Regions from separate parts of the Streptomyces sp. NPDC048383 genome, predicted to be linked through region 2. Evidence: riboswitches for the same ligand, from Rfam matches in the RefSeq annotation. Region 2 holds a riboswitch; each other region holds the start of a gene.

Region 1 (9,727 bases), on a different contig from region 2:
ACGAACGTCGAGTTCCGGACACGGGCGCAGGGTCGGGCCGGCCGAGAGGTGGCGGCCGGCGCGCGTGCGCACTTTCGAGCGGAGTTCCAGATCCGTGCCGGAGCATCCGGTCATGAAAATACTGTTCGTAGGCGGAAACGGCGCCGGCACGATCTTCCCCAACATCCCGCTGGCCCAGGCGGCCCGCAACGCGGGCCACGAAGTGATCATGACCGGGCCCGAGGTGACGATGCCCGCCATCGTCAACTCGGGGATCCCGGCCGTCTCCGTCACCCCGCGGACCATCGAGGACTGCCGGCACGACCGGCAGGGCCGTCTCGTCCCGACGCCGGCGAACGGACCGGAGCGCAACATCGCGATCGGCCGCATGTTCGGCCGGCTGGCGGCGAGTTCACTGCCCGGCCTGATCGATCTCGTGGACCGCTGGCGGCCCGACCTGGTCGTCTCGAACGTGCTGACCTACGCGGGCCCCCTCGCGGCCCACCACGCCGGCGTGCCCTGGGTGCGGTTCGCGATCGACATCGGCGAACCGCTCTCCGTCGACCTCGGGGCGCAGTCCGAACTCGCTCCGGAACTGGAGGCGCTCGGCCTCCAGGCGCCACCCGCCCCGGACTTCTCCCTCAGCGTCCTGCCGCCGAGCCTGCGCCCCCTCACCGCGCCCCCGGCGCTGTCGCTGCGTCACATCGCCTACAGCACACAGGTTCCGTTGGAGCCGTGGATGTACACCAAGGGGAGACGGCCGCGCGTGCTGGTCAGCGCGGGTAGTCGGGTGACGCCGAGCGATCATTTCGAGCCGTTGCGCGGCCTGGTGGAAAAGGTCGGGTCGCTGGACGTGGAGCTGCTGGTGGCGACCCCGGAGGCCGTGGCCCGCGCGTTGGAGCCGACGCTCCCGGCAAGCGGCCGCGCGGGCTGGCTCCCGGTGGACGTCCTCGCCGCGACCTGTGACCTGGTGGTCCACCACGGGGGCGGGAACACCACTCTGAGCTGCCTGGCGAACGGCGTCCCCCAGGTGTTCGTACCGAGCATGCCGGGCCTGGAGGAGCACGGCGCGCGGATCTCCGCGCACGGGGCGGGCCGGCTGGTGCTGCCGGAGGACGACACGACGGAGAACGTCGCCGGAGCCGTCGAGGACCTGCTCACGGACCCGTCGTACCGCGAGGCCGCCGGGCGGCTGCGGGACGAGGCGTGGCGGATGCCCTCCGCCGCCGAGGTCGTTCGGGAACTGGAGCGGTCGGTGCACGTCCACCGGGCTGCCGTCGCCGCCACCGCCGCCGCCGGTACGGTTTGACACCTCGCATCGGGCGGGGACGGCGGTTGCCCGCCGTCGTACGGAGGGACGAGCAGCGGGCGTGGGCCCGAGCGGGGGCCGGAACGTCGCAGGTGCGTTCCGGCCCTCCTGTTCGACGTACGGGTGTCCGGCGTCCGGGTGTCCGACGTACGCGCATCCGGCGTACGGGCCGCCTCCACCGGGTGCTCCTGAGCTGCCGCGCGCGGTCCGCGCGGCGCGTTCGCGCACGTGGCGGCCCTGGACGGTACCCGAGTGACCGGGAGATCGCCAGCCGTGCGGCGCGCACGGCCGGCCGGCGGCGACGGTGGGACACCCGCGGGCTTGACGCCCCGGGCCGGGTCGTGTTGCACTCCGGCTGATAAGTACTCAGCACCAGGGGAAGCCGGTCGAAATCCGGCGCTGACCCGCAACCGTAGGCCCGGCAACCACCGGGCGAGTCGGAACACCTGGCGCGCAGTCATGTACACGAGGAACGCCGTCGCGGACTACGGTGTGGCCGTCAGCAGCTCCCCCACGGCTCGACCGTGCACGGGAGTGCATCGCCACGCAGCCAGCCCGCCCGGCAGGGACGAGAGGCCGGCGGTGGCGACCGAACAGTGGCAGACGCGGCACCCGCACCCCGGACGGCACCTGCCGTCCCCGGTCACCGCGACGCTCCCGACCCCCGGCACACGAGTGGCCTTCCTCACGCTCCCCCGCCGACGTACGGGCCGCGTCCGCGATCCCCTCGGGCCGTCGACCGAACCCGAGACGTGGCGACCTGACGCCTGACGCCCGACGTCCGACGCCCGGACCCCGAACCGTCGTGCCACGGGGCCGACTCGGCGTCGAAGACCATCCGTTCCATCCGCGGTGAGAGGACCCACCCATGCCCCGCAACCTCCCGAAGACCCTGCTCCCCGCACTCGCCGCGGCCCTACTCGTATCCGGCTGCGGAGGCGGCGGCGCGCCCGCCGCCGGCCCCTCGTCGGCCGCGCCCGTGAAGGGTTTCCCCGTCACGGTGGACAACTGCGGGGTGAAGACCACCTACCGGCGTCCGCCTCAGCGGGCCGTCTCGCTGAACCAGCACGCGACCGAGATCATGCTGGCGCTCGGCCTGGAGAAGTCGATGGTCGGCACCGGCTACCTCGACGACCGGATCCTCCCCGAGTACCAGGGCGCGTACGACAGCGTGAAGGTCCTGTCGAAGGAATACCCCTCCTTCGAGGTCCTGTTGCAGGCCGAACCGGACCTCGTCTACGGGGGATGGTCTACGACCTTCGCCGAGAAGGAGGGCCGTAGCCGCGCCGCCTTCACCAAGGTCGGGATCAACACGCACCTCAACAGCGAGGAGTGCCCGACCGGTCCGGTCGACGCGGCCGCGATGGACGCGGAGATCCGCACCGTCGCGAAGATCTTCGGGGTGCCCGAGCGGGGCGAACAGCAGGTGACGAAGCTGCACGGGGTCCTCGACCGCGTCGAGTCGCAGCTCGTGGGCGTGCCGCCGGTCAAGCTCTTCGTGTACGACAGCGGCGACAAGACGGCCTTCACCGCGGGCGGCAAGGGCATCGGCAACGAGATGATGCGTCGGGCCGGCGGGGTGAACCTCTTCGCCGACCTCGACAAGGCCTTCGGTGACGTGTCGTTCGAGCAGGTGGCGCAGCGCGCGCCCGAGGCCATCGTGATCTACGACTACGGCGACCAATCGGTCGAGGACAAGAAGAAGTTCCTGCTCGCGCACCCGGCGCTGAAGGACGTACCGGCGATCAAGAACCAGCGCTTCGCGGTGTTGCCGCTGTCGTCCACCGTGCTCGGTGTGCGGATGCCGGCGGCCGTGGAGTCGCTGGCGCGTCAGCTCCACCCGGGCCGGGTCCAGTGACCGGGGTGAAGGCCGTGGCGTCCGGGCCGGCCGCGGAGGCGGGCGTCTGCCCGCCGGCCGCGGCGGTCCGGGGGCGGCGGGCGGGGGCGCCCTATCCGATCGTGCTGGCGCTCCTGGGCGTTCTGGTGGCGGGCACCGCGACGGCCGGGATCGCGGTCGGCTCGATCGGCGTGCCCGCCGGTCAGGTGTGGGGCATCCTGCTGCACCAAGTGGCCCCGGCTCTCGTCGAGCCGACGTGGACCCCGGTGCGCGAGACGATCGTCGTCGATGTCCGGTTGCCCCGGGTGCTGTTGGCCGGCGTGGTGGGCGCCGGCCTGTCGGTGGCCGGGATGGCGTTGCAGGCGCTGGTCCGCAACCCGCTGGCCGACCCGATGCTGTTGGGGGTGTCGTCGGGGGCCTCGGTCGGGGCCGTGCTCGTCGTGGTGCTGAACCTGAGCCTGTTCGGCCTGTTCACCCTGCCGATCGCGGCGTTCTGCGGGGCGCTGGCCGCCCTGGTCGCCGTCTACTTCCTCGCCCGCTCGGGCGGCCGGATGACGACGGTACGACTGGTCCTGGCGGGCGTGGCGACGGCCGAGGTGCTGTCGGCGGTGGCGAGCTTCCTGATCGTCACCTCGAACGATCCGCACAAGACGCAGTCCGCCCTGCGCTGGATGCTCGGCGGCCTGGCCGGCACCACGTGGACGACGGTGTGGATCCCGGTCGGTACGGTCCTGATCGGGACGGCCGTCCTGCTCGGCCTCTGCCGTCCCCTGAACCTCCTGCTGGCCGGTGAGGAAGCGGCCGCGGCCCTCGGGCTGGACGTGCACCGCTTCCGCGGCGCCCTGTTCACGCTGGTGGCCCTGATGATCGGCACGATCGTCGCGGTCAGCGGACAGATCGGCTTCGTCGGGCTGATCATGCCGCACGTGGTGCGGCTGCTCGTGGGGGCCGACCACCGGCGGGCGCTGCCCGCCGCCGCGCTCCTGGGGGCGGCGTTCCTGATCGCCGCGGACCTGGCCGCCCGGACCCTCATGAGCCCGGAGGAGATCCCCGTCGGCATCCTCACCGCCCTGGTCGGCGGTCCCTTCTTCCTCTGGCTGATGCGACGGAAGGCGGCGCGGTGATGAACAAGCCGAACGTGACGACCGGGGCGACCGGGGCGACCGAGGCGACCGAGGCGACCGGCACGACCGGAGCCCCCGGGTCCCTCGAAGCCGAGGGAGTCAGCGTCGTCCTGGGCGGCAAGGTCCTCGTCGACCGGGTGTCCCTGCGGGCCGATCCCGGCGAGGTGGTGGGCCTGGTCGGGCCCAACGGGGCGGGCAAGTCGACGCTGTTGCGCACCTTCTACCGGGCGCTGCGACCCACGTCGGGGCGGGTGCTGCTGGACGGCGACGACGTGTGGCGGATGCCCGGCAAGCGGCTCGCCCAGCGGCTCGCGGCCGTGTTGCAGGAGACGTCCGGGGACTTCGAGTTGACGGTGTACGACGTGGTGGCCATGGGCCGCACCCCGCACAAGCGGGCCTTCGCGGGCGATGACGCCGCCGACCGCGACGTCATCACCCGGTCGTTGGACGAGCTCCACGTGGGCGCGCTGGCGCACGCGCCGTTCGACCGGCTGTCGGGCGGGGAGAAGCAGCGGGTGCTGATCGCCCGCGCGCTCGCCCAGTGCACGGGGACGATGGTGCTGGACGAACCGACGAACCACCTGGACCTGCGCCACCAACTCGACGCGCTGCGACTCGTCCGGCGCCTCGGCGTCACGGCCGTCGTCGCCCTGCACGACCTGAACCTCGCCGCCGCCTTCTGCGACCGCATCTGCGTGATGGCCGCCGGCCGCGTGATCGTGACGGGCACTCCGCGGGAGGTGCTCACGGCGGAACTCCTGTCCGACGTGTACGAGGTGGAGGCAGAGGTCATGGCGCACCCACGCACCGGGGTGCCCTTCATCAGCGTGCATCCGGGCCTCGACGGTCCGCCGGGTCGGGTCGCCCCTTCCGAGCCTTGACCTGACCTGCTTCGACCTGCTTCGACCTGCTCCGGCCTCACCCGGACGGCGCTGGAGTGGACGGCGGGCCGCTGCGGGTACGTGACCACGGCCGACCGGGTCGCCGCGGCCTGGTGACGGCCGGCCGGGCGATCCGGTGACACACGAAGACCTCACACGCTCCTCGCGTGAGCGGTCGGACGCGTGCTGAGGCGGGTCCTAGCCGGTGGGGACTCGGCCGGTGGGGAGTCGGCCGGTGGGGAGTCGGCCGGCGCGGCGCAGCCCGGCGGGGGTGGTGCCGTACCAGCGGTGGACCGCGCGGCGCAGGGCGCGGGCGTCGGCGTAGCCGCTGCGGGTGGCGACCGCGTCGAAGGTCAGGTCGGTGTCGTGGAGCAGTTGGGTGATGTGGGCCCTGCGTACGGCTTCGACCTCGGTGCTCCAGGTGGTGCCGTGTTCGTCCAGGCGGCGTTGCAGGGTTCGGGTGCTGAGGGCGAGGCGCCGTGCGACGCCGGTCAGCGTCGGCGCGCCCTCGTCGTGGGCGGAGACCAGGGCGGCGCGGAAGAGGTCCAGCCAGTCGCGCAGGGGTATCGCCGAGGCGAGGGTCCGGTCGGCGTGGTCGCGCAGGACGGCGGAAAGGCCGATCTGGGCATGCGGGTTCGGGGCCTTGAGGTCGGCGGCGAGGAAGGTGATCGAGCTGACCGGGGCTTCGAACTCGATGGCGCGGGTGCCGTACAGCCGGGTCAGGGCCTCGTGTCGGCGGGGTGTTTCGGCGGCCAGCGCGACGTGGACGGGGACGAGGTCGCGGCGGGCGGCTTCGCCGAGCCGGCGCCGGTACACGCCCAGTGCGTACGAGCGGACGGCGCAGGCGGCCGGGTGGGACAGGTCGGACTGGTTGATGTGACTGATGGTGATCCGGTCACCGTCCTCGGCGATCCGCAGGTTGTCGGTGCGGGTGTCGAGGACGGTGGACAGATAGGCAGCCGCGTCCCGGATGCCTTCGAGCGGGGTGGCCGCGGAGGTGATCAGGTAGTCCCAGACCCCGAGGGTGCCGATGGCCGACTCCTGCGCCATCAACAGGGAGGTCTCCGTCCACGAGGCTCGGCCTGTCGTCAGTTCCAGGACGCGGATGATCGAGGCGGCGGGAGTCCGGCACGCGTCGTCGTCGAGGTGCTCGCGCGCCAGACCCAGCAGGTGGGCGTAGGTGTGTGGGGGTACGCCGACCAGCTGTGCGGCTTTGACGTTCAGTCGGGTGAGGGCGGACGAGGTCGTCCCCTGGTGTGCGTGTGAGACCACGAGGGCTGAGCATAGACCAGCGGGATTCGGCCACTTCACGCCGGAGGCCGGCGTCGAGTGTCCCCTTCGTGGCGCGGCCGGTCCCCCGTGGCGCGCGCGGTCCTCCGGCCGGCGCGTGCCGTCCTCGACCGGGGCTCGTTCGCGGCCCTAGCGTGGTGGTCGTTCGGGTCACGGCGCCGCCCCCCGCAGAGGGTGGCGCCGTCGATCCGCTGAGGTGGATGGCGACGGTCCTGCCGTACGGGGGTCGGACGGACCGCGCCATTGCCCGCGGGTTCAGGAGGACTGGCGGGTGTACGAGCCAGGCGTCTCGCCGAAGTGACCCTGCGGGCCGATCGCGGAGTTCGTCGCGCGGGGGCTCCGTCACAGGACGTTCATCAGGATGATGGCCACGAGGTTCAACAGGATGACGGCGATGACACCGCCCACGGCCATCCAGGCCCGTTGCGATTCGTCCATGCGTACGAGGCACCTCCCGGCTCGGGCGCGTCACCACGCGCGGCTCCGGCGGCGGCCGCTCGGGGGCGGTCCGCCCCCCGCCATCATGCCCCGGTTCCACCCGGCGCACAGTTCGGCCGCCGGTGGCCGCAGCGACGCGGTCGCGCCCGCTCCGGTCAGGACACCCACCCGGTGGTCATGCCGAGGACGGCGGAACCGTCCCCGTCGGCCAGCTTCGTCCCGGTGAAGTCGCGGGCCCACTGCGAGGTCTGGATGCGGAACGCGGGGCGGTCCTCGGTCAGGGCCTCCATGACCGCCTCGGCCGCGCCGGCCGGGGTCTGGGCGCCGTCCAGGAACTGGCCGACCGTACGGTCGACGTAGCTGCGCATCGCGTCGGCGTACGGGCCGGCAGCGGCGATCCGACCCTCGATGTCGAGTCCGATGTTGTTGACGAACTCGGTGGCCACGGCGCCGGGCTCGATGACGGACACGCTCACGCCGACGGCGCCCGCGACGGGGGCGAGGCTCTCCATGTACCCCTCGACGGCGAACTTCGCCGCGCAGTAGGCCTCGTTGAAGGGCTGACCGACGACGCCGCCGACGCTGGTGACCGTGATGAGTCGACCCCCGGTGGCCCGCAGGTGCGGCAGGGCGACCTTGGAGACGTTGAGGACGCCGAAGAAGTTGACCTCCATGACCTGGCGGACGTCGGCGACTGTTTCGAGTTCGAGGGTTCCGACGTGTCCGGCGCCCGCGTTGTTCACGACGGCGTCCAGCCGGCCGTAGTCGGCGATCACGCCGTCGATCGCGGCGGCGACCGAACGCTCGTCGACGACGTCGAGCTGTCGGATGTCGACGTCCACGCCCGCCTCGGCGGCTGCCTCGCGCAGGGCGTCGGCCCGGCCGGTGTCACGCAGGGTGGCGATCGTGCGCCAGCCGGCCCGGGCGGTGGCAATGGCGGCGGCCAGGCCGATTCCGGAGGACGTTCCGGTGATCAGAACGGTGCGGCCGACTCCGCCGGAGGGCGCGGAAGCGGCGTCGGGCGTGGCTTCGGGGGTGACGGGGAAGGACGTCATGGCGGTCGCCTTTCACGGAACGTGATTTATGTGCGTGCACACACACCATAAAGTTATGTGCGTGCGCACGCAACCTCTAGACTGCCGACATGCCGAAGAAGCTCACCGAAGCCGAGATGCCGGCGGCCGACTACGCCTTCTACGGACTGGTCTGGGCCGGCACCGTGATGACCGACCGCGTCGACCGGGCCCTCGTGAAGGCCCACGACCTACCCGTGTCCTGGTTCGAGGTCATGCTGTGGCTGGCCTCCAGCCCCGAGCCCGTACCCGCCTCCGTACTCGGCAACAGCACCCTGCTCAGCCGAAGCCAGGTGTCGCGGGTCGTGGACGCGCTACAGGCACGGGGCCTCGTGACGCGCACGCCCTCCACCCGCGACGCCCGGTCGGTGGAGGTGTCCCTCACGGAGGCGGGCCGCACGGTGTTCGCCGAAGCCGACGCCACCCGCCGCGCAGCCCTCGCCCCGGCCTTCACGGACCTCCTCGACGAACGGGACCTGGAGGCGCTGGGCACCGTGTGGCGCAAGCTCAAGGCCGCGAAGGACGTCAAGGACGCGTAGGCCCGACCGCCGCGCCCTCGGGGACGGTCGGCGCCTCGGAACCGACGGCGTCTTCGGCGGACGCCAGCCCCGCGGCGGCCGCGAAGAGGCGGGCGCAGCGCCGCGTCATGGCCGCGGGGGTCTGCTCCGGGTGCTTGACCCACCAGCGCACGAGGGTGGCGACCAGGTCCCGCCAGACGTACTTGAGCGCGTCGGCGTCCAACGGGTCGCTGGATCCGGTCGCGCGCAGCAGCTCGGCGGTGCCCCCCGCGGCGAGCCCGTCGATGGCGGCCCAGTACTCCGAGGCCCTCCGCACGGCCTCGCCGTCGGGCGGCAGGGTGGTGTCGTAGAGGACGAACCACGCCTCCCGCTGCCCCTCCAGGGCCGTGAAGAGGGCGTGCAGCACGCGCAGGGGGGTGTGCGGCGAGGTCCCGCTCGGGCCCATGGCCGCACGGATGGTGGCGAGGACGCGGTCGCCGACGGGGACCAGGCAGGCGACGTAGAGGTCCTCCTTGGTGCCGAAGTACTGGTGCAGCAGCGTCTTCGTGACACCCACCCGGGCGGCGATCGCGGGGAGCGAGGCGGCCGCGTAGCCGCGGGTTCCGAACTCCTCCGTGGCGGCTTCGAGCATCTGCTGCCGACGGTGCTGCCGGGGGACTCCCTTGGTGCCCGCTTTGGAAGGAGGGGTTGCCATGAGCGGATATTATCAGTAAGTAATTTACCCCTTGGTAAATTCCTGCCACCTCCGGAGCGCATCCATGGCCGGTACCACCGTTCAGCCGACGTCCCGTACCCGCTCCTGGTGGGGCTGGGGCTGGGCGGACGCCCACCCCGACGACGCGGAGTGCGTCGCGATGGGCGCCCTGCTCCCCGGCACCCTCGCCCGCCCGCTCCCCCTGCCGCGCGTCCGCGACCTGGACGTCCCCGCTCCCGCCGTCGCACCGCCGCCGAGCCTCGCCCACCTGGTCCGCGACGACCCCGCGGACCGGGCGGCGCACGCCATGGGCAAGGCGTACCGCGACGTCGTACGGGCGCTGCGCGGCCGGCCCGGCCGCATCCCGGACCTCGTCGCCCGTCCGACGGACGAGCAGGGGGTGGCCGACCTGCTGGACTGGGCCGGTGACCGGCAGGTCGCCGTCGTCCCGTACGGCGGGGGCTCCTCCGTCAGTGGGGGCGTGGAGTACCGCGGCGACGCCCACCGGGCGGTGCTGTCCCTGGACCTGACGGCCATGGGCCGGGTCCTGGAGGTCGACACCGAGGGCCGGGCGGCCCGCATCC
Region 2 (9,727 bases):
GCCGCCCTGGCGGCCGCCCGCACCGGCTGGCCGTACGGACCGGTGCTGCGCGACGAGCTGCGCGCCCAGCTCGGCATCGGCTCGGCGATCTGCGCGTCCGGGGTGGTGATGGCCCTCGGCGCGGCCGTGGCGGGCCTGTGGGCGCTGCCCGTGTTCAGCGTGCCGCTGCTGCTCACCCAAATGTCCTTCCACCGGATCACGGCCGTCCGCACCACCTACCGGCAGACGATCACCTCGCTGGCCCGGGCCACCGAGATCGCCGGGTACACCCCGCCCGGCCACGCGCGCCGGGTGGCCGCGCTGAGCCGCTCGGTCGGCCGGGAGCTCGGCCTCTCGGAGCGGGAGCTGACCGTGCTGGAGTACGCCGCCCTGATGCACGACATCGGTCAGCTGTCCCTCGTCGACCCCGTGCCCTCGGGCGCCACCGCCGAGCTGCCCGCCGCCGAGGCCCGCCGGATCGCCGAACTCGGTGGCGAGGTGGCCCGTCGCACGGGGGTCCCCGCCGAGGTGGCGGTGATCGTGGAGCGGCAGGCGGACCCGTACCGGGACCAGCCCGTCGCCGCCCGCATCGTGCGCGCGGTGAACGCGTACGACGACCTCGCCGGCGGGGCCCGTCACCCGGGCGGCTCCCTCGCGGCCCTGGAGCGGCTGCGGCTGGGCACCGGGCACGAGTACGAGCCCGGAGTCGTGGAGTCCTTGGCCCGGGTTCTGGCCAGGGGCGGGCGGAGCCGAGTCGTTTCCGTTCCACCGGGGTAACCCATGGGTAATGAGCGGGCGTCCGAGCGGGCATGGTTGGATGCAGTAGGAGTGTCCGTGAGGGTGTCCGCAAGGCTGCACCGTTGGACCGGCAGGCGGGAATCGTGAGGATCTTCGGGAAGGTACGGCATCGGCCCTCCGCCTCGTGGCGGCAAGCCACCGACCGCGCGTTCACGCTGATCGGTGACGGGCGGTACGAGGACGCGGGCGCGCTCCTGACCAGAGCGGCGGACCTGGAGCCCTGGTTGTCGGAGTCCTGGTTCAACCTGGCCCTGCTGCACAAGTTCCGCCACGACTGGGAGCAGGCACGGGCCGCGGGGCTGCGGGCGGTGGCGCTCCTGGACCGTGAGGCGGGCGCCCCGGACTGGTGGAACGTCGGCATCGCCGCGACCGCGCTCCAGGACTGGCCGCTGGCCCGCCGGGCCTGGCAGGCGTACGGGCTGAAGGTGCCCGGGGACCCGCACAGCAGCGCGGGGACCGGCGAGCCCGTCGGCATGGAGCTGGGCAGCGCCGCGGTGCGGCTGTCGCCCGAGGGCGAGGCCGAGGTCGTGTGGGGCCGCAGGCTCGATCCGGCCCGGATGGAGGTCCTCTCGATCCCGCTGCCCTCCTCGGGGCGGCGCTGGGGCGAGGTCGTCCTGCACGACGGGGTCCCGCACGGCGAGCGGGTCACCGCGGCCGGACCCTCGTACCCCGTCTTCGACGAGATCGAGCTGTGGGCGCCCTCGCCGGTGCCGACCTGGGTGGTGCTGCTCGAAGCGGCCACCGAGGCCGACCGCAACGCGTTGGAGCAGCTGGCCTCGGACGCGGGCTTCGCCGCCGAGGACTGGTCCTCGTCGGTGCGGCTGCTGTGCCGGACGTGTTCGGAGAGCGCGATGCCGAGCGGCGAGGCCGCCGGCGACCACCTGGACCCGCACGACCACAGCGAGCCCGGTCACCCCGGCCCGCTGGGCCACCGCACGGCGGGCTCCGGTCCGCTGTGGGTGCCCGAGCGCGAATGCGGCATCGCCGCGCCGGCCGGCCTGGTGCGCGGGCTCCTGGACGGCTGGGTGGCCGACAGTCCGGACAGCCGGGAGTGGCGGGATCTCGAAGAAGTCTGCTGAGTGCGGGCCGTAGGCTGTACCGGTCACATCGGTGGCTCGGGCGAATCTACGGAAGGCGTACGGCGGACATGGCGCAGCAGGAGAACCAGGTGGTCCCGGTCGACGACGAGGGCTGGGTCGTGGACACCGAGGACTGTGAGGCGCGCGAGCTCGCCCACCGCGAGCGGGGCACGTCCCGCCCGATCACGGTGGTCGGCAACCCGGTGCTGCACCGGGAGTGCAAGGACGTCACCGAGTTCGGCGAGGAACTGGCGCAGCTCATCGACGACATGTTCGCCAGCCAGAAGACCGCCGAGGGCGTGGGCCTGGCCGCGAACCAGATCGGCGTGGACGCGAAGGTCTTCATCTACGACTGCCCGGACGACGACGGCAAGCGCCACACCGGTGTCGTCGTCAACCCGAAGCTCGTCGAGCTGCCGGCCGCGGGCCGCGTGCTGGACGACTCGAACGAGGGCTGCCTGTCCGTCCCGACCGCCTACGCCGCGCTGGCCCGCCCGGACTACGCCGAGGTGACCGGCCAGGACGCGCGGGGCAACCCGATCAAGGTCCGTGGTACCGGCTACTTCGCCCGCTGCCTCCAGCACGAGACCGACCACCTGTACGGGTACCTGTACATCGACCGGCTCTCCAAGCGCGACCGCAAGGACGCCCTGCGCCAGATGGCGGAGAACACCCCGCGCTACGAGGTCGTCCCGAACGACTGATCCGCGCCCCGTTCGGCCGTGAGGGCCCCGCACCGGATGCCGGCGCGGGGCCCTCGTCGTGGGACGGCCGCGCCCGGCACCGCCGGTCGGGCCGCCGTCGCTCAGGCCACCGCGCGCGGCCCCCGGAAGGCGCGGCGGAAGGCGTTCGGGGTGGTGCCGAGGGTGCGCAGGAAGTGGTGGCGCAGGGCGGCCGCGTTGCCGAAGCCGCTGCGGCCGGCGATCGCGTCGACGGTCTCGTCGGAGGACTCCAGCAGCTCCTGCGCGAGCAGCACCCGCTGGCGCAGCACCCACTGGTACGGGGTGGTGCCCGTCTCCTGCTGGAAGCGGCGGGCGAAGGTGCGCGGGGACATGTGCGCGCGCTCCGCGAGCTGCTCGACGGTGATCTCCTCCGCGAGGTGGCGGGCCATCCAGCCGAGCACCTCGCCGACCGTGTCGCAGGAGGTGCGGGGCAGCGGTCTCCGGATGAACTGCGCCTGACCGCCGTCGCGGTGCGGCGGTACGACCATCCGCCGCGCGATCGTGTTGGCGACCTCGGCGCCGTGCTCCTGGCGCAGCACGTGCAGACAGGCGTCGATGCCCGAAGCGGTACCGGCGGCCGTGATCACCGGCCCCTCGTCGACGTAGAGCACGTCCGGGTCGACCAGGGCGCGCGGGAAGCGGCGCGTCAGCGCGGGGGCGTGCATCCAGTGCGTGGTGCAGCGGCGCCCGTCCAGCAGCCCGGCCGCCCCCAGGACGAAGGCCCCGCTGCACACGCTGAGCACCCGCGCCCCCCGGTCCACGGCCCGTCGCAGGGCGTCGAGGAAGGGCTCGGGGTACTCCCGTACGGCCGCCTTCCGGTCGGCGGGCAGGCAGATCAGGTCGGCCTCCTCCAGCCGCTCCAACCCGTACCGCGGCGCGATGGCGAAACCCACGTCCGCCATGGTCAGCGGGCCCTCCTCGGCTGCGCACACGGCGAAGTCGTACACCGGCATTCCCTGCTCGCTCCGGTCGATCCCGAAGACCTCGCAGAAGATCCCGAACTCGAAGGGCGCCACCTCGTCGACGAGCGCCACCGCCACATTCCTCAGCATGGCCCCAGTGTGGCAGTAATTCGCTCTTCGATGACAGTCCTGCCACTGGCCGGGTTCCGTCGACGGGGTGACAGTGGAGACATGAACACGTTCCTGAGCTACCTCGCCGTCCTCGCCGTCGCCGCCCTGCTCCTCGCCCCCAGCCTGTACGGGCTTCTGCGCGAGCGGCGCGTCGACCAGCAGCTGCGGGCCGTGGAGCACCGGGTCGTGTGGCTGCCGCGCCAGAAGGCGGGCGGACGGACACCGGCCCCGGTCCGGCCCGGCCGACGGCCCCTCGTCCGGCGCCGGGGGCGCCTCGCCCACTGAGCGCCGCCGACGCCCTCCCCCCCCCGGAACGCGAAGGAGCCGGGACGCGATCGCCTCGCGTCCCGGCTCCCGTCACAGCGGGGGTGCGCGGCCGTACTAGAAGTCCTCGTCCAGGTCGACCGTGCCCTCGACCGCGACCTGGTAGGCCGACGGGCGGCGCTCGAAGAAGTTCGTCAGCTCCTGGACGCCCTGGAGCTCCATGAACGAGAACGGGTTCTGCGAGCCGTACACCGCGGGGAACCCGAGGCGCACCAGACGCTGGTCCGCGACGCACTCCAGGTACTCGCGCATCGACTCGGTGTTCATGCCCGGCAGACCGTCGCCGCACAGGTCACGACCGAACTGCAGCTCCGCCTCCACGGCCTCCTTCAGCATGTCGGTGACCTGCTGCTGGAGGGCGTCGTCGAAGAGCTCCGGCTCCTCCTTGCGGACGGTGTCCACGACCTCGAAGGCGAAGTTCATGTGCATCGTCTCGTCGCGGAACACCCAGTTGGTGCCCGTCGCCAGACCGTGCAGCAGGCCCCGCGAACGGAACCAGTACACGTACGCGAAGGCGCCGTAGAAGAACAGGCCCTCGATGCACGCCGCGAAGCAGATCAGGTTCAGCAGGAAACGACGGCGGTCGGCCCGCGTCTCCAACTGGTCCAGCTTCTCGACCTCGTTGATCCACTTGAAGCAGAACTGCGCCTTCTCGCGGATCGAGGGGATCTCCTCGACCGCGTCGAACGCGGCGGCGCGGTCGTCCGGGTCGGGCAGGTAGGTGTCGAGCAGCGTCAGGTAGAACTGGACGTGCACGGCCTCCTCGAACAGCTGGCGCGACAGGTACAGCCGCGCCTCCGGGGAGTTGATGTGCTTGTACAGCGTCAGCACGAGGTTGTTCGAGACGATCGAGTCGCCCGTCGCGAAGAACGCGACCAGCCGGCCGATCATGTGCTGCTCACCGGGCGTCAGCTTCGCGAGGTCCGCGACGTCCGAGTGGAGGTCGACCTCCTCGACGGTCCAGGTGTTCTTGATCGCGTCCCGGTAGCGCTCGTAGAAGTCCGGGTAGCGCATCGGGCGGAGCGTCAGCTCGAAGCCCGGGTCCAGCAGGTTCTTCTTCTTGTCGGTGGTGCTCACTGGCAGGCCTCGCACGATTCGGGGTTCTCAAGGGAGCAGGCCAGCGCCTCCGCGTCGGTCACGGCCTGCGGGAGCGCCGCGGGGGCGGCGGCCTGCGCGGCGCGGGCGATCTTCGTCGCCGGGCGCGAGCGCAGGTAGTACGTGGTCTTCAGGCCCTGCTTCCAGGCGTACGAGTACATCGAGCTGAGCTTGCCGATGGTCGGCGTCTCCAGGAACAGGTTCAGCGACTGGGACTGGTCGAGGAACGGCGTACGGGCGGCCGCCATGTCGATCAGCCCGCGCTGCGGGATCTCCCACGCGGTCCGGTACAGCTCGCGCACCTCGGCCGGGATCCAGCCGAAGCCCTGCACGGAGCCGCTGGACTCGCGCAGCGCCTCGCGGGTCTGCGCGTCCCACACGCCGAGCCGCTTCAGCTCGCTCACCAGGTACGCGTTGACCTGGAGGAACTCACCGCTGAGGGTCTCGCGCTTGAACAGGTTGGAGACCTGCGGCTCGATGCATTCGTACACGCCCGCGATCGAGGCGATCGTCGCCGTGGGCGCGATGGCCAGGAGCAGCGAGTTGCGCATGCCGGTCTTCGCGACGCGGGCGCGCAGGGCGTCCCAGCGCTCGGGCCAGTTCAGCTCGACGTCGTAGTGGTCCGGGTGCAGGACACCGCGGGCGGTACGGGTCTTCTCCCAGGCCGGGAGCGGGCCGCTGCGCTCGGCGAGGTCGCAGGAGGCCTCGTACGCGGCGAGCATGATGCGCTCGGAGAGCTTCGTGGACAGCGCCTTCGCCTCGGGGGAGTCGAAGGGCAGCTTCAGCTGGAAGAAGACGTCCTGGAGGCCCATCGCGCCCAGACCCACCGGACGCCAGCGGGCGTTGGAGCGCCCGGCCTGCTCGGTCGGGTAGAAGTTGATGTCCACCACGCGGTCGAGGAAGGTCACGGCCGTGCGGACGGTCTCGTCCAGGCGCTCCCAGTCGATCTCCCCGCCGTCGGCCCCCCGCACGACGAAGGCGCCCATGTTGATCGAGCCGAGGTTGCAGACGGCCGTCTCGCTGTCGTCGGTGACCTCGATGATCTCGGTGCACAGGTTCGAGGAGTGGACGACCGAGCCCGGCTCGGCGGTCTGGTTCGCCGTGCGGTTGGAGGCGTCCTTGAAGGTCATCCAGCCCTGGCCGGTCTGCGCGAGGGTGCGCATCATCCGGCCGTACAGGTCGCGGGCGGGCATGGTCTTGCGGGCCAGGCCGTCCGCCTCGGCCTTGCGGTAGGCGGCGTCGAAGGCGTCGCCCCACAGGTCCACGAGTTCGGGGACGTCGGCGGGGGAGAACAGCGACCACTGGCCGTCGGAGTTCACCCGGCGCATGAACTCGTCCGGCACCCAGTGCGCGAGGTTCAGGTTGTGCGTGCGGCGCTGGTCCTCACCGGTGTTGTCGCGCAGCTCCAGGAACTCCTCGATGTCCGCGTGCCAGGTCTCCAGGTAGACGGCGGCGGCGCCCTTGCGCCGGCCGCCCTGGTTCACCGCGGCGACGGAGGCGTCGAGGGTCTTCAGGAACGGGACGATGCCGTTGGAGTGGCCGTTGGTGCCGCGGATCAGGGAACCGCGGGCGCGGATGCGGGAGTACGACAGGCCGATGCCGCCGGCGTGCTTGGACAGGCGGGCGACCTGGTGGTAGCGGTCGTAGATCGAGTCCAGCTCGTCCAGCGGGGAGTCCAGCAGGTAGCAGGAGGACATCTGCGGGTGCCGGGTGCCGGAGTTGAAGAGCGTGGGGGAGGACGGCAGGTAGTCGAGGCGGCTCATCAGCCGGTAGAGCGAGGCCACTTCCTCGACGGCCTGGACGCTGTCGTCCGCGGCGAGGCCGCAGGCGACGCGCAGCATGAAGTACTGCGGGGTCTCGATGACCTGGCGGGTGATCGGGTGGCGCAGCAGGTAGCGGCTGTGCAGGGTGCGCAGGCCGAAGAAGCCGAAGCGGTCGTCGGCGCCTTCGGCGAGGGCGTGTTCGACCAGCGAGTTCAGCCGGGCGGCGTGGGCCGCGACGAACGCGGCCGTGCGGTCGGCGATCAGGCCCTCGCGGTGGCCGACGGCGACGGACCCGGCGAACGAGGAGGAGCCCTGGCCCGCGGCCTCGTCGGCGACGGCGAGGGTCAACAGCCGGGCGGCGAGGCGGGAGTACGCCGGGTCCTCGGAGATCAGACCGGCCGCGGCCTCGGTGGCCAGCCCGCGCAGTTCGGCCTCGTCGGCGACGGAGCTGCGGCCGCGCAGGGCGGCGGCGGCGACCCGGCCGGGGTCCGTGTCGGGCAGGTCGGCGGTGAGTTCGGTGAGGGTGCGCAGCAGTGCGGTCCCCGGGCCCTCGGGCGCGAGCGCGGCCTCGTTGGCGGACTGGGCGGACTCGGCGCGCGGTGCGGCGGGCGCGATGGTCACGGGGGGAGCTCTCCCTCACTCGGCCCGGTCTTCGACGGGGCGGGGAGAGCGGGCGCACGCGGGAAGGCCACGCACCGGCCCGGACAGGGCAGGCGGTACGTGCACCGCGTGGCGTCCACCGGCCCAACCGCGAGGCCCGGACGTGTCGGCACCCGGTTCGGTCGAGCCGGGCGCGCTGTCGGCAGGTCCTCGGACTTGCGGACGCACCAATGGGTGCACTTCATACCGTTGCGGGACAGTTCCGGATTCGCACCGGATTCCCCTGCGGCGACAGCAGGCATGAGCATACATGTGGGGGCGGCCCGTTGCGGTAGCCCCCACATGTTGTGTCGGGGTGGCTACTGCTCGGGTGCGTACAGCTCCAGGGCGTAGGTGATCAGCGGCACCGTGGGCATCGGGGACCAGTCCCGGGTGGGGGTGCGGACGAAGCCCAGCCGGCCGTACAGCCGGTGCGCGGCCGGCATCTGCGGCTGGGTGGACAGCACCAGCCGGGTCACTCCGGGAAGGGACCTGGCCCGCTCGGCGCAGGCCCGTACGAGGGCCTCGCCGGCGCCCTTGCCCCGACCGGCGGCGGCCACCGCGAGCATCCGGAACTCGGCCTCGCCGGGGCCGGCTATGTCGGCGAGCGGGCTGCCCGGCGGGGCGAACGTCACACCGCCCAGCAGGCGCCCGTCGAGCACGGCGACGAGCACCTCGCCCTCCCCGGCGCGGCCGGCGACGTCGCGCAGCGCGCGCTCGTAGGAGCCGTCGGGGTTGCCGTCGAGCAGACCGTCCCCGAGGTAGGCCAGCGCGGTGATGTCGCCCAACTCTTCGTACTCGGCGGGGAGCGCCGCCCTGATCGTCATGTCCATGCGTCGAGTGTGCGGGACGGACGCGGGGCCCGGGCGACCCGCTCACGCGGAAGGGCCCGCCGGGGGTGGCGGGGCCCTTCCCAGGGGTGCTCAGCAGCAGCGGAAGCCCTCGCGGGGGTCCGCCTCGCGGGCGTCGGTGCGGGCCCGTTCGAAGGCGCGGCGGGTCATGACCCCGGCCTGCGGGTCGTGGGCCCGGGCGTGGGCGACGTAGCGGTCGTACGCCGCCTCGCCGGAGAACTCCCGTACGTAGTACCGGGCCTTCGCCAGCGCCTCCCGCAGTCCGCCCACCGCGCGCGCGGTGTTCACGCGACGGGCTCCTTGACCTTGCCGCCGCCGCTGTCGAGGCCGGCCGCCGCCAGTTCGGCCTTCTCCTCGGCCGTGGCGATGAGCCCGGCCGGGGCGACGATCTTCGACTCGGACCACGGGACCTCGGAGAGGCGGACCGACTCGGGGTGGGCGATCGCCCTGAAGCAGGTCCGGCCCGCGTCCACCAGCACGATGATGATGAGGACCGCGAACAGCACCGACAGGACGCCGTCGACCGTGGCGTTGGTGACCACGGTGTGCATCTCGTCCATGGTCTTGGCGGGCGGCAGCACCTTGTCGGCGTCGATGCCCGTCTGGTACTTGTCGCGCTGGGCGAAGAAGCCGACCTTGACGTCCTCGGAGAAGATCTTCTGGTAGCTGGCGGTGAGGGTGACGGCCACGTCCCACGCCAGCGGGACCCCGGTGACCCAGGCCCACTTCAGTCGCCCGGACTTCACCAGCAGGGTCGTGCAGACGGCCAGCGCGACCGCCGCGAGCAGCTGGTTCGCGATGCCGAACAGCGGGAACAGCTGGTTGATGCCGCCCAGCGGGTCCTTGACGCCGACCCACAGGAAGTAGCCCCAGCCGCCGACGACGACGGCGCTCGCGAGCCACACGCCCGGCTTCCAGCTGACGTCCTTGAAGGACTTGTTCACGTTGCCGAGGGTGTCCTGGAGCATGAACCGGCCCACGCGGGTGCCCGCGTCGACCGTGGTCAGGATGAACAGGGCCTCGAACATGATGGCGAAGTGGTACCAGAACGCCTTCATGCCGGCGCCGCCTATGACGGCCGAGAAGATCTCCGACATTCCGAGTGCGAAGGTCGGCGCGCCACCCGTACGGGAGAGCAGGCTGCTCTCCTCCACGTCCTTCGCGGCCTGCGCGAGGGCGTCCGGGCTGATGGCGAAGCCGAAGTTGGAGACGGCCGCGGAGGCGGTCTCGACCGTGGTGCCGATGACGCCGGGGGGCGAGTTCACGGCGAAGAAGAGGCCGGGCTCGATGATGCAGGCGGCGATGACGGCCATGATGGCGACGAACGACTCGGTGAGCATGGCGCCGTAGCCGATGACCCGGACCTGGGTCTCCTTCTGGATCATCTTCGGGGTGGTGCCGGAG
Region 3 (9,727 bases), on a different contig from region 2:
CGAAGTCCACGCCGGCGAGGACGGCGGGACCGTCCTCGTAGGCGTAGCCCGCGCCGACCAGCTCCACCAACGGGGTCACGGACACAGCTCCTTCAGTACGAGGGTCAGGCCGACCAGGGAGGCCGGCAGGGCGGCGGACGCCGCCAGGAACCGCCGGGACAGGGTCGCCTCGGGGACGAGCACCCGCAGCGCGCCGTCGTAGCCGCGCCCGGCCAGCCCCTCCTGGAGCCGGCCGGCGCGGTCGAAGGCCCGTACGAACGAGGTCGCCGCGAGCCCGGCCAGCGAACGCCACACCGCGGCCCGGTTCGTGTGCCCGAGGCGGGCCGCCTGGGCCCGGCGGACCTGGGCCATCGAGTCGAGCAGCAGGAACCCGATCCGGTACATGACCAGGGCCACGTCCACGACCGGGGCCGGCACCCCGGCGCGCACCAGCCGGGGCAGCACGTCGGAGACCGGGGTGGTGAAGGCGAACAGCAGCACCCCGAGCGAGGCCGCCGAGGTGCGCAGGAGCAGCTCGGCGGCGTGCCGGGGCCCGTCGGGGGCGAGCGAGACGAATCCCGACGGGCCGCCCAGGGACACCAGCAGCGGCAGCGCGCCCGTGCAGCAGAAGCCGAGCGGGACCCGGAAGGCCCGCCACAGCTGTCGGCCGGCCACCCCGGCGGGGCCGAGCAGCACCGCCAGGGTCGCCGCGGCGACCAGCGGCCCGCCGGGCCAGGGCGGCAGGCACACGGCGGTGACCGTCAGCCCCAGCCCCAGCAGGGCCTTCTCCAGGGGATGGCGGCGGCGCCAGCGACTGCCGTGCGCCGCCACGTCGATCGGCAGCACCGCGCTAGCGCTCCGCGCCGGCCGCGCCGGCCGTACCCGGGTCGGCGCCGGTCCCGGCGCCCGTCCCGCTCCCGCCGTCCGCCCCGGCCGCGAGCGCCGCGCCCTGGCGGCGCCCCTTGCGCACGCCGAAGTAGTACGCGAGCACGCCCGCGCCCAGCGCCGCCTGGAGGGCGAACAGGGCCGACTCGATCTCGCCCGACGGGGGTTCGTACAGGGGGGAGAACCAGGGTTCGTAGTCCGGCTTCAGCTCGGTGATGGCCGCCTCCGCCTGCGCGTCGGCGCCGGCGAACGGCTCCTCCTTGCCGTCCCCGAGTCCCAGCGCGAGCGGGAGCACGGCCAGCGCCGCCACCAGGAGCAGCAGCAGGGTGTTGATCTTCGCGTTCCTGGTCATCGGGCCGCCGCCTCCTGCTTCGTCGTGGTACCGGTCAGCCGGGCGACGCCCAGGCGCACCAGGTCGGACCTGCTCGACTGCATCAGCAACCGCACCACGAGCACCGTCAGCAGGCCCTCGCTGATCGCGAGCGGGATCTGGGTGAGGGCGAAGATGCCCGCGAACTTCTCCAGCGCCCCGACGAACCCGCTGGCCGGGTCCGGGAACGCCATGGCCAGCTGGACGGAGGTCACGCAGTAGGTGACGAGGTCGGCGAAGAAGGCGCCGAAGAAGACGGTCACCATCAGCGGCACGTCGAACTTCTTCAGCAGCCGGTAGACCCCGTAGCCCGCCCAGGGGCCGGCGATGGCCATCGAGAAGACGTTGGCGCCGAGCGTGGTGAGCCCGCCGTGCGCCAGCAACAGGGCCTGGAACAGCAAGGTGATCGTGCCGAGGACCGCCATGATCGGTGGCCGGAACAGGATGGCTCCCAGTCCGGTGCCGGTGGGGTGCGAGCAACTGCCCGTCACCGAAGGGATCTTCAGGGCGGAAAGGACGAAGGTGAACGCTCCGGACGCCCCGAGCAGCAGGGTGCTCTCGGGATTGGCCTTCACCTCGCGGGTGAGGGCGCGGACGCCGTGGACGACGAAGGGAGCGGATGCGGCGCCCCAGGCGACCGCGTGCAAAGGGGGCAGGAACCCCTCGGCTATATGCATGAGTAGAGAGACCTCTCCAGCACCTCGTGGATGGACGACGCGCCTCGGCCGGTCTCCTGGCTCACGGGTACTGATGCCCTGACTCCGCCTTCCCGGGGCCGTGCGGTCTCCCGCGCGGAACCCAGTGGCTTCCCGCAGGAATGGAGCCGGACTTCCCGATCACAGTGGCGAGGGCCGCACCGGTTTTCCACCGGTTTCCCGAACACCAAGGCCCGCTGACAGTAGTCGGCCGCGCGGACCGGTAACAACCCGGCCCCGCCGGCGGGGGTGACCCGGGCGGGTGCGGCCCGATGGCGGCCGGGGCGGGGGCGTCCTACCCGGCCGGCCTCGACCGGTGACGGCGAAGGGGGCCCGGGGTGTGCGACACCCCGGGCCCCCGACCGCGCGTCGGACCCGTCAGGTCAGCACGTGTTGGGGTGCGAGACGTCCACCACGACCCGTTCCGGGTTGTGCAGGACGGTGACGCCGTAGGTCGGCTTGGTGTCGAAGGCGGCGCCGAAGGTCACGTACCCCTCGTAGTCGCCCGTCATGGCGAGACCCTTGAGCTTGGACAGGTAGATCTTCTGGAGCCGGGGGCCCTGGTACACGTTCTGGCCCGCGTCGTCGTGCCCCGCGGCCGGGTTCAGGCGGATCTCCAGGAAGTACTTCCCGGCCAGCGGCACGGGCTTGCCCGAGCCGTCGTAGACCAGCTTGGGAACGGGGCTGACGTTGACCGTCGGGACGTAGCCCTGGAGGTCGATCACGATCCGGTCGAAGGTGCAGTGCCCGCCCCAGCGGGCGTTCACGACGAGCGGAGTCTGGGTGTTGGTGGTGGAAGCGGCGGCGGAGGCGGCGGTGGCCGGACCGGCGAGCGCGAGTCCGGCGGTGAGCAGCGCGCCCGTGGCCAGGGCCACGATCCGCCGACGACGAGGACGAAGCAGGTGACGCATGACGTTCCCCCGATTCTTCAGAGACGGGGACAGGGTTGTCATCGGGTAGGACACCCGAGGGGCGCCCACGGTTGCACGCCGGCGCCGCCCCGTTTCCGCCCGCTGCGGAGGCCCGCGGCCGGCGCGGCGCGCCCGGCGGCCGGTCAGTGCGCCAGCAGGGCGCTCACCTCGGCGTCGAGGTCGTAGTGGCGGCGCTCCTGCCCGCGCGGGACCAGGGCGGTCATCCGGCGGCACAGCTCGCGGACGTCCTTGGCGCGGGCGGAGACCACGCAGTTCTGCAGGCCGTTGCTGAAGGCGAGGAGGACCCGCGGCTCCGAACCCTGCCGGCGGGGCCACACCTGTATGTCCCCCTCGCCCGTCGCGGTGGCCTCCCCGTCGAGCAACAGCTCCCGGGAGAACACCCAGCGCGCCAGGTGGACCCCCGCGCCGCGGAAGTCCACGGCCAGCTCGTACGGCCGGTCCGTGCGGTAGACGAAGACCCCCTGCAGGGGGACGGACGCGGGCGCCGCCTCCAGTCGGAGCGGCAGGACGCGGTGCTCGGTGACGGAGGTGTGCAACGGATGAGCCTTCCTCTCGAACGGGGTCTTCCGGGGCCGTTCCGGCACGCCGGCCGACCCCCTCGGCCCGGCCGGGCGCCGAAGGTCCCGAGCCGGACGGGCCCCTGGACCCGTCTTCGCCGCCCGCGGGCAGCCGCATGCCGACCAGGGCGGACGCCCCGGCGCCGAGCGTGCCGACCAGCAGCAGGGCCGCGTCCGGGTTGACGTACGGGGGCTCGCGGCGGTGACCGGTCCGACCAGCCCGACCGTGGTCGGGGCGGTCGGTTCGTGCCCATCGAATGACCGCGAGGCATGCGGGCTTGGAGCCCAGTGCGATGTTTCCACGCTTCCCCCCTCGCCGGTACGCGAGATCGTAGCCGCCCCCTGCGACGCCCCTGCCCCGCCCCTGGTTCCGTACGCGGAAGAGCCCGCCCTCCGGCGGGGAGGGCGGGCTCTCGGTTCGCGGCGGCGGGCGGCGCGGTCGCCGGGCGGTGGTTCCGCCCGTCACCATCGCCGCCGGCCGGTCAGGTCCGGTCGGCGCCGGTCAGCACTCGATGACGTTGACCGCGAGGCCGCCGCGGGCGGTTTCCTTGTACTTGACCTTCATGTCCGCGCCGGTCTCCTTCATGGTCTTGATGACCTTGTCGAGGGAGACCTTGTGGCTGCCGTCGCCGCGCATGGCCATCTTCGCGGCGGTGACGGCCTTCACGGCCGCCATGCCGTTGCGCTCGATGCAGGGGATCTGGACCAGGCCGCCGACCGGGTCGCAGGTCAGCCCCAGGTTGTGCTCCATGCCGATCTCGGCGGCGTTCTCCACCTGCTCCGGGGTGCCGCCCAGGACCTCGGCGAGGGCGCCGGCCGCCATCGAGCAGGCCGAGCCGACCTCGCCCTGGCAGCCGACCTCGGCGCCGGAGATCGAGGCGTTCTCCTTGAACAGCATGCCGATCGCGCCCGCCGCGAGGAGGAAGCGGACCACGCCGTCCTCGTCCGCGCCCGGCACGAAGTTCATGTAGTAGTGCAGGACCGCGGGCAGCACCCCGGCCGCGCCGTTGGTCGGGGCGGTCACCACGCGCCCGCCCGCCGCGTTCTCCTCGTTGACCGCCATCGCGTAGATGGTGGTCCACTCGCTGCGGTGCATCATCGGGTCGCCCTCGGTGCGCAGCTGGCGCGCCGTGGAGGCGGCCCGGCGCTTGACCCGCAGGCCGCCCGGCAGGATGCCCTCGCGGGACATGCCGCGCGCGACGCAGGCCTGCATGACCCGCCAGATCTCCAGGAGGCCCTCGCGGATCTCCTCCTCGGTGCGCCAGGCCTTCTCGTTCTCCATCATCAGGGAGGAGATCGACAGGCCGGTCTCGTTGGCGAGGCGCAGCATCTCGTCGCCGGAGCGGAAGGGGTACTTCAGCTCGGTGTCGTCGAGCTTGATCCGGTCCTCGCCGACCGCGTCCTCGTCGACGACGAAGCCGCCGCCGACCGAGTAGTACGTCTTCTCCAGGAGCGGGTTGCCGGCCTCGTCGTAGGCGAAGAGCGTCATGCCGTTCGCGTGGTACGGCAGCGAGCGGCGGCGGTGCAGGATCAGCTGGTTGGGCTCGTCGAAGGCGATCTCGTGGCCATCGCCTATCTCCGCCCCCAACAGCCGCAGCCGGCCGCTCTGCCGGATGCGCTCGACCTCGGCGTCGGCGCTCTCGACGTTCACCGTGCGGGGGGAGTGCCCCTCCAGGCCCAGCAGCACCGCCTTGGGCGTGCCGTGGCCGTGGCCGGTGGCGCCGAGGGACCCGAAGAGCTCCGCGCGGACGGAGGCGGTCTGGGCGAGGACGCCGTCCTTCTTCAGCCGCATGACGAACATGCGCGCCGCGCGCATCGGGCCGACCGTGTGGGAGGAGGACGGGCCGATGCCGATGGAGAAGAGGTCGAAGACGGAGATGGCCACTGGCGGACTCCCTTGTCTGCTCGTGGGGTGGGAGGGGGCAGGAGGTGGAGCGGTGTGCTGATCGAGCGGTGGGGTGATCAAAGGGCGGATCTGCGGATTTTGTCCGGTGGTCGAGCGTAACGCGTGCAGGTGAACGCCTCTGCTGCCGGACGTGGCGCTCAGGCGTGGGCCGGCTCGCGTTCCGGTTCCGCCGCCGGGGCGACGGAGCCGTCCAGTACCGGGTCCGGGCCCGGCAGGCCCGCCCGGTGGGCCTTGACGCCCGCGTCCACGGCCCAGAAGTACGTGACGAGCGCCATGGCGGCGACGAGGGCGATGTCCAGCCCGCCCGGGAGGGTGCCCCGGCCGCCGAAGTCGGTGGAGCCCAGCCAGGACAGCAGGGACAGGGCTCCGAGGAAGAAGACGATCCACCAGGCCGGGGCGAACTGGCGGGAGAGGTTCCGCTCGCCCTTGCGGGAGAGCACGAGGGCGGCGATCGGGGCGGCCAGCAGGGTCAGCGCGGTGACGATGCCGGTGTTGGGCCACTTCGACCAGTACAGGGCGCAGGCGGCGAAGACGAAGGTGAGCGGGCACAGGACCTTCGCGGCGGGCAGCCGGAAGGGGCGGGGCAGACCGGGCTTGGTGCGGCGGAAGACGCCGACCGCGACGGGACCGATCAGGTACGAGATCACCATCGCGGCCGAGATGACCGGCGCCAGGGTCTTCCAGCTGTGGCCGACGGTCACCAGCAGCAGGACGGAGAACCCCAGGTTCAGCCACATCGCCGGGCGGGCGGTCCCGTACACGGGGTGCGTCTCCTTGAGTCGCCTGGGGAAGAAGCCGGTCTCGGAGAGGTTCTGGACCATGTAGGCGGCCGAGGCCACGTTGGCGATGTTGGAACCGGCGGGGGAGACGAAGGCGCCGAACTGGAGCATCACCACCACCCAGTGGATCATCAGCAGCTTGGCGAGGTCGGCGAACGGCGAGTTGAAGTTCACCCCGGACCAGCCGCCGGCCTGCGCCAGGTGCTCCGGCGGTACGGCGCCCAGGAAGGCCACCTGGAGGGCGAGGTAGATGACCAGGCCCAAGGACAGCGCGCCGACCAGGGCGACCGGAATGGCCCGGCCCGGGTTCTTGGCGGCCCCGCCGAGGTTCACGACCGCCTGGAAGCCGTTGAAGGCGAAGACGACGCCCGAGGTGGTCACCGCCGTCAGGACGGCGGTCCAGCCGTTGGGCGCGAAGCCGCCGTGCGCGGAGAAGTTCTCGGTGTGGAAGCCGGAGGCGATCAGCGCGGCGACGGCGAGCACCGGGATGGCGAACTTGACCAGGGTCAGCGCCGCGTTGATCTTCGCCAGCAGCTGGACCGACCAGTAGCAGGACAGCCACAGCACGACGGTGAGCACCAGCGCGACGGCCATGCCGAAGCCGGTCAGTTGGTGGGACCCGGCGTCCACCAGGTCCCGTGCCCAGCCGAAGCTCCAGGAGGACATGTACTGGGTCGCCGCGATCGACTCGATGGGGATCAGGGAGGCGACCGCGATCCACACCGCCCAGCCGGTGATGAAGCCGAGGACCGGGCCGTGCGAGATGGCCCCGTACCGGGCCATGCCGCCGGGGATCGGGTAGGCGGCGCCCACCTCGGTGTAGGACATGGCGATCATGCCGATGAACACGGCCCCGATCACCCAGGCGACGAGCGCCGCGGGGCCCGCGACCTGCGCTGCCGTGCCGGCACCGAAGAGCCAGCCCGATCCGAAGATCGAGCCGATGCCGATCATGATCAGCGCGAAGAGACTGAGTCCCTTCCGGTTCGCTGCGCTCATGTCCATGGGGAGGGTGTCCGTCCTGACGGGAATGCCGTGGCGTGCTGTCTTTATCGCGAGCCTATTTGCCACTTTTTGAACGTTTAAGAGGCGATGGGCGGCATCCGCCAAGGACATTGGTCATGAAAAGGGCCCGGCCTGTGGACAACACGGCCGGGCCCCCTCCTTCGGCTACAGCGACGGGTACAGCGGGAACTTCGCGGCGAGCGCCGAGACGCGCGCCTTCAGGTCCGCCGCGTCGTACTCCGGCTTCAGTGCCTGCGCGATGATCTCGGCGACCTCGGTGAAGGCCTCGGCGTCGAAACCGCGGGTGGCGAGCGCCGGCGTACCGATCCGCAGGCCCGAGGTCACCATCGGCGGCCGCGGGTCGTTCGGGATGGCGTTCCGGTTGACCGTGATGCCGACCTCGTGGAGGCGGTCCTCGGCCTGCCGGCCGTCGAGCTCCGAGTTGCGCAGGTCCACCAGGACCAGGTGCACGTCGGTGCCGCCGGTGAGGACGTCCACGCCCACGGCCTTGACGTCGTCCTGGACCAGACGGGCGGCCAGGATGCGCGCGCCCTCCAGGGTGCGCACCTGGCGCTCCTTGAAGTCCTCCGAGGCCGCGATCTTGAAGGAGACGGCCTTGGCCGCGATCACGTGCTCCAGCGGGCCGCCCTGCTGGCCCGGGAAGACCGCGGAGTTGATCTTCTTGGCCAGCTCCTGCGTCGACAGGATGACGCCGCCGCGCGGACCGCCGAGGGTCTTGTGCGTGGTGGTGGTGACGACGTGGGCGTGCGGCACCGGGTTCGGGTGCAGGCCCGCGGCGACCAGACCGGCGAAGTGCGCCATGTCGACCATCAGGTACGCGCCGACCTCGTCCGCGATGCGGCGGAAGGCGGCGAAGTCCAGCCGGCGCGGGTAGGCGGACCAGCCGGCGACGATCAGCTGCGGCTTGGACTCCTTGGCGAGGCGCTCGACCTCGGCCATGTCGACCTCGCCGGTCTCGTCGACGTGGTACGGGACCACGTTGTAGAGCTTGCCGGAGAAGTTGATCTTCATGCCGTGGGTCAGGTGACCGCCGTGGGCCAGGTTCAGACCCATGATCGTGTCGCCCGGCTTCAGCAGCGCGAACATCGCGGCGGCGTTCGCCTGCGCACCGGAGTGCGGCTGCACGTTCGCGGCCTCGGCGCCGAAGAGCGCCTTGATCCGGTCGATCGCGATCTGCTCGACGACGTCGACGTGCTCGCAACCGCCGTAGTAGCGGCGGCCGGGGTAGCCCTCGGCGTACTTGTTGGTCAGGACCGAGCCCTGGGCCTCCATGACGGCGACGGGAGCGAAGTTCTCCGACGCGATCATTTCCAGGGTGGACTGCTGGCGCACGAGCTCGGCGTCGACGGCGGCGGCGACGTCGGGGTCGAGCTCGTGGAGGGGCGTGTTCAGTACGGACATCGAAATCCCCTGGTGTCAGTTGTCGGAGTGGGTGAGCGCGGCGTACTCCTCGGCCGAGAGCACGTCCTTGGGCTCGTCCGAGAGGCGCACCTTGAACAGCCAGCCACCCTCGAACGGGGCCGTGTTCACGAGGGCCGGGTCGTCCACGACGTCCTGGTTGGCCTCGACGACCTCGCCGGAGACGGGGGAGTACAGGTCGCTGACCGACTTGGTCGACTCCAGCTCGCCACAGGTCTCGCCCTCGGTGACGGTGTCGCCGACCTCGGGGAGCTGGGCGTAGACGACGTCACCGAGCGCGTTGGCCGCGAACTCCGTGATGCCGACCGTCGCGACGCCGTCCACGGCGTCCGACAGCCACTCGTGCTCCTTGGTGTAACGCAGCTGCTGGGGGTTGCTCATGACCTGATTCTCCTGGATGCGGGGGAGTGGATACGAACAGCGGTCTTGGATGCTGGGACGCCACGGGACGACCCCGTACGGGTGCCCGTACGGCCGTCCGTGCCGCGTTGCCGTGTGCGGAACTACTTCTGCCGCTTGTAGAACGGCAGGGCCACGACCTCGTACGGCTCATGCGTACCGCGAATGTCGACGCCAACGCCGGACGTGCCGGGTGCGGCGTGCTCCGCGTCGACGTACGCCATCGCGATCGGCTTGCCCAGCGTCGGGGACGGGGCGCCCGAGGTGACCTCGCCGATGACCTGCCCGTCGGCGACGACGGGGAAGCCGGCGCGCGGGACGCGGCGGCCCTCGGCGATCAGGCCGACCAGCTTGCGCGGCGCCTTCGTGGCGGCCTTCTCGGCGGCGGCCTCCAGCGCGGCGCGGCCGACGAAGTCGCCCTCCTTCTCGAACTTCACGACCCGGCCCAGACCCGCGTCGAACGGGGTGAGGGAGGTGGTCAGCTCGTGCCCGTACAGCGGCATGCCCGCTTCCAGGCGCAGGGTGTCGCGGCAGGACAGGCCGGCCGGGACCAGGCCGACGCCCGCGCCCGCCTCGGTCAGCGCCTGCCACAGCGCCACCGCGTGCTCGGGGGAGACGAACAGCTCGAAGCCGTCCTCGCCCGTGTAGCCCGTACGCGCGATCAGCGCGGGCACGCCCGCGACGGTGCCCGGCAGGCCCGCGTAGTACTTCAGCCCGTCCAGGTCGGCGTCCGTGAGGGACTTCAGGATGCCGGGGGACTCCGGACCCTGGACGGCGATC

What was found. Region 2 has a riboswitch for cobalamin ahead of AB0D46_RS25675 (ribonucleoside-diphosphate reductase subunit alpha). Riboswitches for the same ligand answer to the same signal wherever they lie in the genome.
Region 1: another riboswitch for cobalamin. It lies ahead of AB0D46_RS36715 (ABC transporter substrate-binding protein); the one in region 2 lies ahead of AB0D46_RS25675 (ribonucleoside-diphosphate reductase subunit alpha).
Region 3: another riboswitch for cobalamin. It lies ahead of AB0D46_RS23940 (energy-coupling factor ABC transporter permease); the one in region 2 lies ahead of AB0D46_RS25675 (ribonucleoside-diphosphate reductase subunit alpha).

The regions. Positions count from the first base shown of each region.
Region 1 covers NZ_JBEZKS010000095.1:8,605-18,331, reverse strand. The annotation lists gene AB0D46_RS36720 (glycosyltransferase) at 113-1,288, shown strand; cobalamin riboswitch at 1,619-1,757, shown strand; gene AB0D46_RS36715 (ABC transporter substrate-binding protein) at 2,157-3,146, shown strand; gene AB0D46_RS36710 (iron ABC transporter permease) at 3,245-4,249, shown strand; gene AB0D46_RS36705 (ABC transporter ATP-binding protein) at 4,249-5,130, shown strand; gene AB0D46_RS36700 (AraC family transcriptional regulator ligand-binding domain-containing protein) at 5,329-6,402, opposite strand; gene AB0D46_RS36695 (SDR family oxidoreductase) at 7,014-7,913, opposite strand; gene AB0D46_RS36690 (MarR family winged helix-turn-helix transcriptional regulator) at 8,003-8,470, shown strand; gene AB0D46_RS36685 (TetR/AcrR family transcriptional regulator) at 8,457-9,143, opposite strand; gene AB0D46_RS36680 (FAD-binding oxidoreductase) at 9,208-9,727, shown strand, end outside.
Region 2 covers NZ_JBEZKS010000041.1:52,627-62,353, reverse strand. The annotation lists gene AB0D46_RS25705 (HD domain-containing protein) at 1-756, shown strand, start outside; gene AB0D46_RS25700 (hypothetical protein) at 861-1,856, shown strand; gene def (peptide deformylase) at 1,925-2,560, shown strand; gene AB0D46_RS25690 (helix-turn-helix domain-containing protein) at 2,662-3,630, opposite strand; gene AB0D46_RS25685 (hypothetical protein) at 3,712-3,936, shown strand; gene AB0D46_RS25680 (ribonucleotide-diphosphate reductase subunit beta) at 4,033-5,052, opposite strand; gene AB0D46_RS25675 (ribonucleoside-diphosphate reductase subunit alpha) at 5,049-7,454, opposite strand; cobalamin riboswitch at 7,617-7,748, opposite strand; gene AB0D46_RS25670 (GNAT family N-acetyltransferase) at 7,793-8,305, opposite strand; gene AB0D46_RS25665 (YbdD/YjiX family protein) at 8,396-8,593, opposite strand; gene AB0D46_RS25660 (carbon starvation CstA family protein) at 8,608-9,727, opposite strand, start outside.
Region 3 covers NZ_JBEZKS010000037.1:24,975-34,701, forward strand. The annotation lists gene AB0D46_RS23925 (ATP-binding cassette domain-containing protein) at 1-85, opposite strand, end outside; gene cbiQ (cobalt ECF transporter T component CbiQ) at 76-825, opposite strand; gene AB0D46_RS23935 (energy-coupling factor ABC transporter substrate-binding protein) at 830-1,216, opposite strand; gene AB0D46_RS23940 (energy-coupling factor ABC transporter permease) at 1,213-1,911, opposite strand; cobalamin riboswitch at 1,940-2,136, opposite strand; gene AB0D46_RS23945 (hypothetical protein) at 2,313-2,840, opposite strand; gene AB0D46_RS23950 (SsgA family sporulation/cell division regulator) at 2,984-3,397, opposite strand; gene AB0D46_RS23955 (L-serine ammonia-lyase) at 3,921-5,303, opposite strand; gene AB0D46_RS23960 (APC family permease) at 5,462-7,108, opposite strand; gene glyA (serine hydroxymethyltransferase) at 7,274-8,530, opposite strand; gene gcvH (glycine cleavage system protein GcvH) at 8,546-8,929, opposite strand; gene gcvT (glycine cleavage system aminomethyltransferase GcvT) at 9,052-9,727, opposite strand, start outside.